Linked DNA regions of Desulfovibrio desulfuricans. The protein of the gene in region 1 interacts with the protein of each later gene in a pairwise test. Links are inferred from orthologs where the notes say so. Each region holds a gene or a part of one and is shown in the gene's direction. Other genes may lie near its edges.

What was found. Proteins that work in one complex are often made in the same cells at the same time.
Region 2: the proteins of NE637_RS09185 (region 1) and topA interact in binary tests that used the Escherichia coli proteins (3 or more experiments, as listed by UniProt). The link is inferred for Desulfovibrio desulfuricans from one-to-one orthologs.

What each region holds. Positions count from the first base shown.
Region 1 is NZ_JANFYZ010000006.1:102,331-107,587, reverse strand. What follows is about bases 1,004-4,002. They hold NE637_RS09185 (YigZ family protein), read left to right. Parts: upstream 1,004-2,183; coding sequence 2,184-2,822; downstream 2,823-4,002. Other genes in these bases: NE637_RS09175 (hypothetical protein), read right to left, coding at 3,609-4,001; NE637_RS09180 (tetratricopeptide repeat protein), read right to left, coding at 2,986-3,612; NE637_RS09190 (cupin domain-containing protein), read left to right, coding at 1,639-2,187; NE637_RS09195 (rubrerythrin family protein), read right to left, coding at 1,004-1,473. Also shown: NE637_RS09200 (S41 family peptidase), read right to left, coding at 1-576; more of NE637_RS09195, read right to left, coding at 979-1,003; NE637_RS09170 (YkgJ family cysteine cluster protein), read right to left, coding at 4,024-4,695; NE637_RS09165 (ferredoxin), read right to left, coding at 4,997-5,185.
Region 2 is NZ_JANFYZ010000008.1:115,277-120,531, reverse strand. Bases 1,412-4,408 are described here. They hold topA (type I DNA topoisomerase), read left to right. Parts: upstream 1,412-1,788; coding sequence 1,789-4,029; downstream 4,030-4,408. Other genes in these bases: NE637_RS11060 (XdhC family protein), read left to right, coding at 4,022-4,408. In the rest of the region: complement resistance protein TraT, read right to left, coding at 1-560; NE637_RS11070 (hypothetical protein), read right to left, coding at 684-1,394; more of NE637_RS11060, read left to right, coding at 4,409-5,182. UniProt on the Escherichia coli protein: Releases the supercoiling and torsional tension of DNA, which is introduced during the DNA replication and transcription, by transiently cleaving and rejoining one strand of the DNA duplex.

The sequences.
Region 1 (5,257 bases):
GATAAGCGGAATGGCATCGCGCACAAGGCGGACAGTCTGCGGGGCCTTGGCATCGCTGTGCAGGATGGCAAGCTCCACCTCCGAGCCCTTGGGGCCACGGATGCGGGAAACAACTTCCTGCAACGAGAGTTCCTGCGCGGGCTGCCCGTTGATGGACAGAATAATGTCGCCAGATTTGAGCCCGGCCCGATAGGCGGGGGTGTCCTCAATGGGAGTCACCACCGTAACCTGACCGTTCTCCATGGAAATTTCTATGCCAATACCAAAGAACTCGCCGGAGGTGGTCTCCTGCATTTCTTTGTATTCTTCGGCGTTCATAAAGGTGGAGTGCGGGTCAAGGCCCTGAAGCATGCCTTTGACCGCGCCATTGATAAGGTCGCCCTGCGTCACATCACGCACGTAATAACGCTCCACCAGATCAAGAACCTGGCTGAAGCGCTTGAGCGCATCAAACTTACTGGGGGCTTCCTTGGACGTTTCCTTTTTTTCGGCGCACTGGGGAGCGCCCGGCAGGGCGACCACGCCGCCCACGGCAAGCAGAAGCACAAGAAGGCTAAGACGGACAAGAAGACGCATAACAACGATCTCCACGCGGACGTAATGAACGAACACAGCGCCACAAGCAAAAAGCCGCAACGCAGGGGGTGCTGCAACGCCAGCCAATGGAGGGGCCGCGCACCAGCCGGATAGTGCCCCTTTTCATGCTAAATTGCAAATCAAAAAGGCGCGTGTTGCGCCTTGCAGGCCATTCCGCCAAGGTGCGGACGCGCATCTTTCCGTATGCGCCGAAGTATTGCCCCACTCTCCATGCAACATGCGCCGGGGAAACTGCTGCATCAACATATCAGTTTCCTCCGGCGCATATCGAGCGCATCAAGACGTTCCAGGCTTTCAGACAGAACAGCTATTGCCTGTCTGGGGCAAGCCCGGTCATGCAGGTTTTATCCGCAATATGCCGCATGCGCCGCACAGGCCGAGCTAGTCTTCAACCTTGAAGAAAGCTGCCGCGCCGCCGCCGCACACAGGACACGCGTCACAGGGGCCTTCGTGGGTATAGCCGCAAACCTTGCACACGTAATAATCGGTGGCGGGCAGAGCGGCGGGATTTTCCAGAGCCTTTTGGTAAAGCTTGGCGTGGATTTCTTCCACCTGATTGGCAAAGTCAAAATACTTGGCAACGGCGCTCTGGCCTTCGGCCTGGGCCTGTTTGATCATGTCGGGGTACATGGTGGTGAATTCGTAGGTTTCACCTTCGATGGCCGACTTGAGGTTGGCCATGGTGTTTCCGATTTTGCCAGCATTCTTGAGGTGGGTATGAGCGTGAACGGTTTCAGCAGCCGCAGCAGCGCGGAACAGCTTGGCAACCTGATGCATGCCTTCCTTGTCGGCAGCGGCAGCAAAGGCAAGGTACTTGCGGTTGGCCTGGGATTCACCGGCAAAGGCCGCCATCAGATTTTCTTGTGTGGTGCTCATTGGTATTCTCCTCGATGAAGTTATTGTTTTTATCAGGAACAATTCCTGATTAAAGAATTCTCACTGCCTTGTAAAGCATTTTTTTACAAAAAATTATTTTTGCAGGCCCGCCCTTTAGCCCTTGATACCGTTGCGCAGAACGCTATGACAAGCTAAAAGGAACCTATGAACGCCCAAGAAATCATATCCCATTTCGGCATGCGGCCCCACCCCGAAGGGGGGTTCTATCACCGCACATACGAAGCTCCGCAAATTCTTACGGCGGATGAAATGCCCTGTGGTTTTATAGGGCCAAGACCCGTATCTACAGCCATCCTTTTTCTGCTTGAGCAGGGTCAATATTCACGTTTGCACCGCATCAGGCAGGATGAACTGTGGCATTTCCACCTTGGCGGCCCCTTGCGCCTGGCCTGTATTGATACACACGGGCAACCGCGCGAAGTGATCCTTGGCCCGAATATTATGGCGGGGCAACACGTGCAGTTTACCATTCCCGGCGGCTGCTGGTTTGGCGCAACGCCTGCGCCAGGCAGCGAGTTTGCACTTGTGGGCTGCACGGTTTCACCGGGCTTTGATATGGAAGACCTGCGCCTGGGCCAGCCGGAAGAGCTGACCCTGCGCTACCCCAATGCAAAAGACTGCATACGCGAATTCTGCCCACCTCTGAACGACGCCCAGCGCGCCGCCTGTAGAAGATGCGGTGACGACGAATGACGCGCTATGCCGTGCCTGATGTTGCGCCGCAACACCCGCACTGCACAGAAATCGTTATCCGCCGCAGCCGCTTTCTGACCCAGTGCGCCCATACGCCGGATGCGGCAACAGCGCGGGCCTTTGTGGAACAGGTGCGGCGCAAGCACGCCGATGCAACGCACAACTGCTGGGCATATGCCGCTGGCGCGCCGGGGAATACGGCGCAGATCGGTTCGTCAGACGATGGAGAACCCCACGGCACTGCTGGCAGGCCCATGCTGCAAATTGTGCTGCACAGCGGCATTGGCGAATTGTGCGTGGTGGTGAGCCGCTGGTTTGGCGGCGTCAAGCTTGGCACAGGCGGCCTTGTGCGGGCCTATCAGGACAGTGTGCGCGAAAATCTGGCCGATCTGCCCGTGAGGCAGCGTGTGCCGGAAACCAGTTTGCAGCTTACCGTTGCCTACGCGCACCTTGATGCCCTGCGCCGCATGTTGCCAACGTACGAAGCCCGCCTTGAAAGTGAAGACTATCAGGCTGAGGCCAGATTGCAACTGCGTTTGCCCGCCGAACACGTGGAGGCCTTTCAGGTTGCGCTGGCAGGCGTAAGCAATGGCGCGGCCCTTTGCAGTGAGCTTGCGGACAGCGACACCGCCTGAGACAATATTTTTTTGTGCGTTTACAGCCTATCGGTATATGCCGGTGGGCTTTTTTGTTTTGAATTACTCATTTTGAACCTTACCCCCATCAGCCCCCAATAACAGTCAGGGCCGCCGGATTTCTCCAGCGGCCCTGACGGACATTCATCATACGGGGTGCGGCTTAGACGCCCTTGGCCTTAAGCTCTTCGAGGAAGCCTTCCGGCACTTCAAATCCCAGAGCCTGCGCCTTTTTGGCGGATTCTGCGGCGTCGGCGTACTGTTCCATTTCAAACTGCGCCAGCGCCAGATTGTTCCAGGCCGGGGCAAAACCGGGCTGCTGCTTGATCACTTCCTTGCAGGCTGTTTCGCAAGCCGCAAAGTCGCCCTTCATATAATAGGCGGTGGAAAGCGCATTTCTGGCCTGCACAAAGTTGGGATCCCACTTGAGGGCCTTGTTCAGGGCCGTGATGGCCTTATCGGGCTCGCCGCGTTGCAGGTGCACAAAAGCAATGTTGCCCCACGGCACGGGGAATTTGGCGCGGCAGTTGGCAGCTTCCTCATTGTAGCGCAGGCAGCCGTCAAGGTCGCCGCGTTCAAGGCAGATGCCGCCAAGCTGCACATAGGCTTCCGCCAGATGCGGCGAATTGCGCACAGCGTTCAGCAGGGCTTCTTCAGCAGCCACAAAGTCGCGCTTGGTCAGCAGGGCCAGACCAAGATTGTAGTAATGGGTAGCGCACTGCTCGTTCTGGGCGATTTCCGCCTTCAGATCGGCAATGTATTCATCCAGGTCATCGTAGCGAGCTTTCATGCTATGTGCCCCTCTTTTTTCAAAAGATCATAGTACCATCGGCAAAAATCAAAAATGCCCATGTACTTTTCGTCCTTATTGACCACGCCAAGGGCGCATTCTGTAGCGCCCTTGCTGTAGGCCTTGCCATACGGCCCTTTTTTGGCCGCGTCTTTCAGAAATTCGTTGACCAGCTGCTGCGTGGTGCGCTTGGACACATCTGTCCGCATATCAAGCGGCTCGTTGGGCTTCTGGAAAGGATCCCAGTTTTCATAGCCGATGCGGTCCACAAATTTGCGGCGGCGCGGATTCATGCGCTCATAAATTTCGCGCTTGAGACCTTCCTGCTCATCCGAAAGCTGCTGCGGCGTTCCATCGCGAAAGACGGTGGCGGGAATGCTGCCGTACATCTCAAACTCCTTTCACGCCCGATCAGGCCTCTTCTTTCTTGGCCGGGCCGATACCCAGATAGGCCTCATCGTAGCGGGTTAGCAGAGCCATGGACAAAGGCACATACACGTCATGCAGTTCTTTAAAGCGGCTCTGCACTGTTGTGGCCACATCCCTGCTCAGGTCTTCAAGCCTGTTCTGGATCTTGTCCATATGGATGGTGGGGTATGGCTTGCCCTTTTCAAAGGCGGAAAAGCCGCACACATGCCCTTGCCCGGCAATGGCCGTGGGCACGCCGTACACGCGGCAGGTAATGGGCCGGGCGTGGTACAGCAGGCATTCGTTATTATCGTCCAGCAGGGGGCAGCGCAGCTTGATCTGGGCCGCGCGCTCCATGATGGCCTCGGGGCTTTCGCCGTCTTTTTCCGCCCGGTACAGCTCGCGCTTGATGCGCGTGGCCTGGCGGTCCAGATCAGAAGCGCGCTCAAGAATGGCGGAGCGCTGCGGCCCGTAACCAAAGGCGGCCTCAAATGCCTTGTTGATGTACATGGCTTCAACAAGGGAAAGATCAAAAAGCGCGTGGCAACAATCGCTACAGCCTTCCTTGCAGACTACGCACTGGGGAAAGGCCCCGCGCACCCTGCCGAAAAGGTCGTCAACTTCGGCCCGCAACGTTTCATAGCGGGTAAAAATAGAGATCAGATCAGGGATCATGGTTATCCTGCGGTAGTGCGGAAGACATGAGGGAGAACAGGCGATTTCACACAGAAATCGCCCTGGCGGCTGCTTGAGCAGACGTCCGCCACAAGAGGCGTGCGCGCGGTTTGTATGCGCTGATAAGCGCCTTAGCGGGCGTCTTGAAACTTTGAGAATGCACATTCTCAAAGTCAGGATGCTCTGGCGGCAAAGCGGCCTGTACCTTATGAAAATGCCGCCTGGCGCGTGCGCGCCGGGCGGCACAATGAAAACTCGGCAGAATCAGCAAGGGAATGCCGCTTGGGCACCCCTGCAATTCCTAGTTTTCTTCAACGGTGATAGCGCTGACTTCGCAAACTTCCACACAGGATTCGCAGCCAAGGCATTCTTCGGCGTTCACGGCTTCGGACTTGCCGTCCTTGATTTCGTAAACTTCAACGGGGCACACGTCCACGCATTCGCCACAGCCCACGCACTTGTCAACGTCAACATTAACATTATAACCCATGGTGTCCTCCAAATTTGCATTGACTTGCTTGATTTTTCAAGCGGCTAAATTCCGCTTGTGCAATGGATAGCT
Region 2 (5,255 bases), on another replicon or contig:
GTTTCGGCAAAGACCGGGGGCATGCCCGCGCCCGTCTTGAATTCCTGATGGACGAGCAGGGCAATGCGCATCTGGCTGCTGCCAACGGCATTGCGTTTGCCAATGTTTTTGAGGTTTGTGCGGCGGGAACCCTGAGTGCTGGGGACATGGCGCTGCACCAGCAAAACATCCGCCACCAGGGCGGTGCCGCCCTTGCCGCTCAGTTGCGAGGGGGCGTCATACCCTGCAGTCACCACCTGGCGGGCGGTTTCCGGTGCGGTCGTCCCGGCAGCAAGCACGACTATCTGGAGGATGTAGCCAGCCTCGCTGGGGTTTGGCACTACCGCATAGCCCTGGCGTTGCAGCCATGTTTCCACCTGGGTGCGCAGGCCGAAAACCTTGTTGGTATTATCGCGCACGTTAACATAAACCGCCGGATGGATGTTCACATCGGCTTCCGGCTCCTCAATCTGGCCCTGACGCAGCACTTCCACACGTGCGGCGTCCGCCGGTTGGCGCACGCACCCGCACAGGGAGGCAACGGCCAGGCACAGCATCAGAATATAGCGGATAAAGGACATACTGCTCCTTTGAGATGCCGCCGCCAAAAAAGGCGCGGATCTGAGTTGTATTCGGGGGGGAGATAATATTTGCGACCAGCCTCGCGGGGCGAGGGCTGGAATACGGATAGCGTTGGCGCGAAATCAGGAGCGCAGCGACTCGAGAATCTTTCGGCTTAATGTGTCCTCTAGGGCGGGCAGGATTTCCTCCTTGCCCATGTTGGCTCCCTCAGCGCGCACCGTGGTGCGGTGCATGTCCGCATCTGACGGTTCCCGTCCGTTGCGGCCCACGCCCACGAGAGCTTTCATTCCCCATATTTTGCTTTTGCCGGAACTGTCCAGTAGGGCCACGCCCAGGCCAAGGGCCGCTCCGGCGCCTGCCCCCCAGGCTGCCCCGCTTCTGCCGCCGGTTGTGCCGCCAAGCAGCACGCCCAGCATGGCTCCGGTGGCGGTTGAACCCAGGGCATGCCCTGCGCTCACAGGGGCGTTGCGCGAACCCAGAGGGTATATGTCCTCTACCTTCACGCGTATGAGCAGGTCTGCCTTTTGCGCCGAATCGGCGGGGGTCAGATCTTTTTCGCTCTGCAAATAACTCGTGAGCATGGATTCAAAGTCGGCGTTAAACGAGGCATCGCCGCCGCTCACTGCCACGTGCACGGTCTGCCCTTTGCGCACCTGCACACTTTGCAGCGGTGCATCAGAAACATCTGTATCGCTGCCTGGCTGCGCTCCGGAATCTGCGGCAGGCGGGGTGCCCGGCTGCTCCTGATGCGTGGCGCAACCCGCGCCAAAAGCAAACATGGTCAGCAGGCACAGAGCCGCAAAAAAGTTACGTGGCAGAAAACAGATTGTCATATGCTTCCTTGCAATTTTGAACGACACTATCATAAATAGCGCAGATTGGCCTTGCTGTCCAGTTTGGCACGGTTGCCCCCAGGATAAGCGGTGCTGGCGTATGGAGCTGAGACAGGTCGGGACTTGACAAATGCTTCGTACTTGACGCTATTGGTTGTGTCGCGCATTGCCGCCAACGGGGCGTTATGGCGCTGCAATGGATTTTGGCAACGGAAAATAATCGTTGCGCGGGCGTGTTGCGTTGCGATTGCACGCAAGAAAAATTGCGTGAAAACGCCGCGCTGGCAACCATATAAGTGACGGTGCAGGGTGCGCGCGGCAGCCACGCGATGGCGTGAACGTTAACAGGGCCGCACGTTTTTTGCCGGCAAGCACGAGATAACCGAGGGGCAGCATGGGCAAACAGCTTATCATTGTGGAATCACCCGCCAAGGTGAAGACCATCAAGAAGTTTCTGGGGCCGCAGTACATGGTGCAGGCCAGTGTTGGCCATGTGCGCGACCTGCCGTCCAGCTCGCTTGGTGTGGACGAAGCCAACGATTTTGCGCCGCACTACGAGGTTATAGACAATAAAAAAAATGTGGTCAGCGAACTCCGCGCGGCCGCTTCCAAGGCCGATACCGTATATCTCGCGCCCGACCCCGACCGCGAGGGAGAGGCCATTGCCTGGCATGTGGCGGAACTTATCCGCGACAAAGCCAAGGATATCAAACGCATCCAGTTTAACGAAATCACGGCCAAGGCGGTGAAAGAAGCCTTGGCGCACCCGCGCGAGCTCAACGGACATCTTTTTGACGCGCAGCAGGCCCGCCGTGTGCTGGATCGTCTGGTGGGCTACAAAATTTCGCCCCTGCTGTGGAAGTCCATCAAGCGCGGCATTTCTGCCGGGCGCGTGCAGTCGGTGGCCCTGCGCCTCATTGTTGAGCGCGAGGAGGCCCGCGAGGTCTTCAAGCCCGAAGAATACTGGCTGTTCAAAGCCTTGCTGGCAGCCGACGTGCCGCCGCCGTTCAAGGCCGAGCTTGCCAAGGTAGGCGGAAAAAAGGCCGTGGTCAGCAATGCGGCCCAGGCCAAGGATATTGAAGACGCCATGGCGGGCAAGCCCTTTGTGGTAGAAAGCGTGGAAGAAAAAGAGCGCGAACGCGCCCCGCAGCCGCCCTTCATTACCTCAACCTTGCAGCAGGCTGCCAACCAGCGCCTTTCGTACACTGCCAAGCGCACCATGAATATTGCCCAGCGTCTGTACGAAGGCGTTGAACTGGGCGACAGGGGGCTTACGGCCCTCATCACTTACATGCGTACCGACTCCACACGCATTGCCGATGAAGCCCGCGATGCAGCCAAGGCCTTTATTGAAGGCAGCTTTGGCAAGGAATATCTGCCCAAGCGGGCCAGGGTCTACAAGGCCAAGGGCGGCGCGCAGGACGCGCATGAAGCCATCCGCCCTGTTGACGTGACCATCACGCCCGATGAGGTGAAAACTCACCTGCCGCCGGAGCAGTACAATCTTTATCGGCTCATCTGGTCGCGCTTTGTGGCCTCGCAGATGGCCGGGGCGCGCTTTCACGACACCACGGCCAGTATTGCCTGCGCGCATACGCAGTGGAAGGCCAAGGGCGAGCGCCTGTTGTTCCCCGGTTTTCTGGCGGCCATGCCGCGCGGCAAGGATGAGGCGGACGCTGAACTGCCGCCTCTGACCGCAGGGCAGACGCTCACGCTCGAAAAGCTCGACAAGGAGCAGAAGTTCACCCAGCCCCCGGCCCGCTTCAGCGAAGCAAGCCTTGTGCGCGAGCTGGAAGAACTGGGCATCGGGCGTCCTTCCACTTATGCGGCCATTATTTCCACCCTTCAGGACAGGGAATACGTGAGCCTGAAAGAGCGCCATTTTGTGCCCACCGACCTTGGGCGCGTGGTATGCACCCAGCTTGTGGAGCATTTCGGCAAGCTCATGGACGTGGGTTTCACCGCCCAGATGGAAGAAAACCTGGACAAGGTGGCCGAAGGTCAAGAACAGTGGGTCGAACTGCTGCGGCGTTTTTCGGAAGATTTCAATCCCACGCTGGCTGCTGCGTCCAAGAATATGAAGAGCCTCAAGGGGGGCATGCCCGCAAACCTGCCCTGCCCGGAGTGCGGCAAGGATCTGCTCATCAAGTTTGGCAAGGCCGGGGCTTTTCTGGCCTGTTCCGGCTATCCGGAATGCCGCTACACCAGCAATTTTGAGCGTACGGAAGACGGCACCGTGGAAGCCGTGGCCCAGGAAAAGCCCCAGTATGAAAAGGTAGGAGACTGCCCGCAGTGCGGCAAAGACCTGGTGATCAAGAAGTCCCGCACTGGCAGCAGCTTCATTGCCTGCACGGGCTATCCTGATTGCAAGTACGCGGCTCCGCTTTCCACCGGGGTGCCTTGCCCACGTTGCGGCAAAGGGTCTCTGGTGGAAAAAAGCACCAAGCGCGGCAAGATATTTTATTCATGCGACCAGTACCCGCAGTGTGATTTTGCCCTGTGGGACAAGCCCGTGCCCGGCCCCTGCCCACGGTGCAATTCGCCCTATCTGATCGAAAAGAAAAGCCGCGATGGCGCAAAGGTCATCTGCCCGGTCAAGGGCTGCGGCTATGTGAAGGAGGATGGAGATGGGTAAGAAAAACGATGCCTCTCTGTTGCCTTCAGCCGGCGAAGGCCCCAAGGGCACGCCGGAATCTCTGGTGACAACCCCGTGGGAAGACACGCTTGAAGCCCGCGCTGCGGCCCTGCTGACTGGGGGCGAACCTCTGGTGCTTGTGACCGTGGTGAGCCGCACAGGCTCTGCCCCGCGCGAAGCCGGAACCCGCGCCCTTCAGACTCGCAACGGATTTGAAGGTACAGTGGGCGGCGGCCTGCTTGAAGCGCGCGCCATGGAAGCGGCCCGCAACAGCCTTGCAAGCGGCCTTTCTGCGCGTGTTTCGTGCGACATGAGCGGCTTTACGCCCAACAGCGACATGATCTGCGGCGGCGGCATGGAAGTGCTGTGCGAGGTGCTTCCACCCCGTCAGGCTGAAATGTTCGCCCTCGCGGCAGAAGTACTGCGGCTGGGCGGTCGGGGTGCATGGCTGGTTGAACTGCGCCAGGACGGCGTTTCGCTGCATGGCGAGGGGGAAACCCCGCAGAGGCGGCTGTTTGTGGACGCCTTGCCGGAACATGCCGTTTTGACCGAAGGCGTGACCGTGGGGCTGGACGCGATAACCCCCCTGCTGGAGACGCGCAAGGGCCGCCCCGGGCTGGTAGATGTTGACGGGCGCATCCTTTACGTGGAACCTCTGGATGCGCCGCCCGTGCTCTTGCTGTGCGGCGGCGGGCATGTGTCGCTGGAAGTTGCGCGACTGGCCCATTCCTGCGGCTTTGTGGTGGACGTGGTGGACGACCGCGAAGAGTTTTCCAATGCGGGGCGCTTCCCCATGGCCCGCCATTGCCGGGTTTTGCCTGGCTACGAGAACCTTGTGCAGACCTGCGATATCGGGCGCAGGCATTTTGTGGCCATTATCACGCGCGGGCACAGTTTTGACCGCGAGGCCCTGGCTCAGGCTCTGACAAGTCATGCCCAGTATGTGGGCATGATCGGCAGCAGAACCAAGCGCGAACAGGTGTATGCCGTTTTGCGCAAGCAGGGGGTGCCAGATGCGGAACTGGCTGCCGTATGCTGCCCCATTGGCCTTTCCATAGAGGCGGAGACACCGCAGCAGATTGCAGTTTCCATTGTGGCCGAATTGCTGGCCGCCCGTGCCGGGACCCTGGTGCGCCTGCGATTTGACGACTAGAGCCGTTGGCGAATGAAATAATCTAACTGCCCGGCCAGACTTTTTTTGAAAATTCTGGCCGCGAAATGCGGGC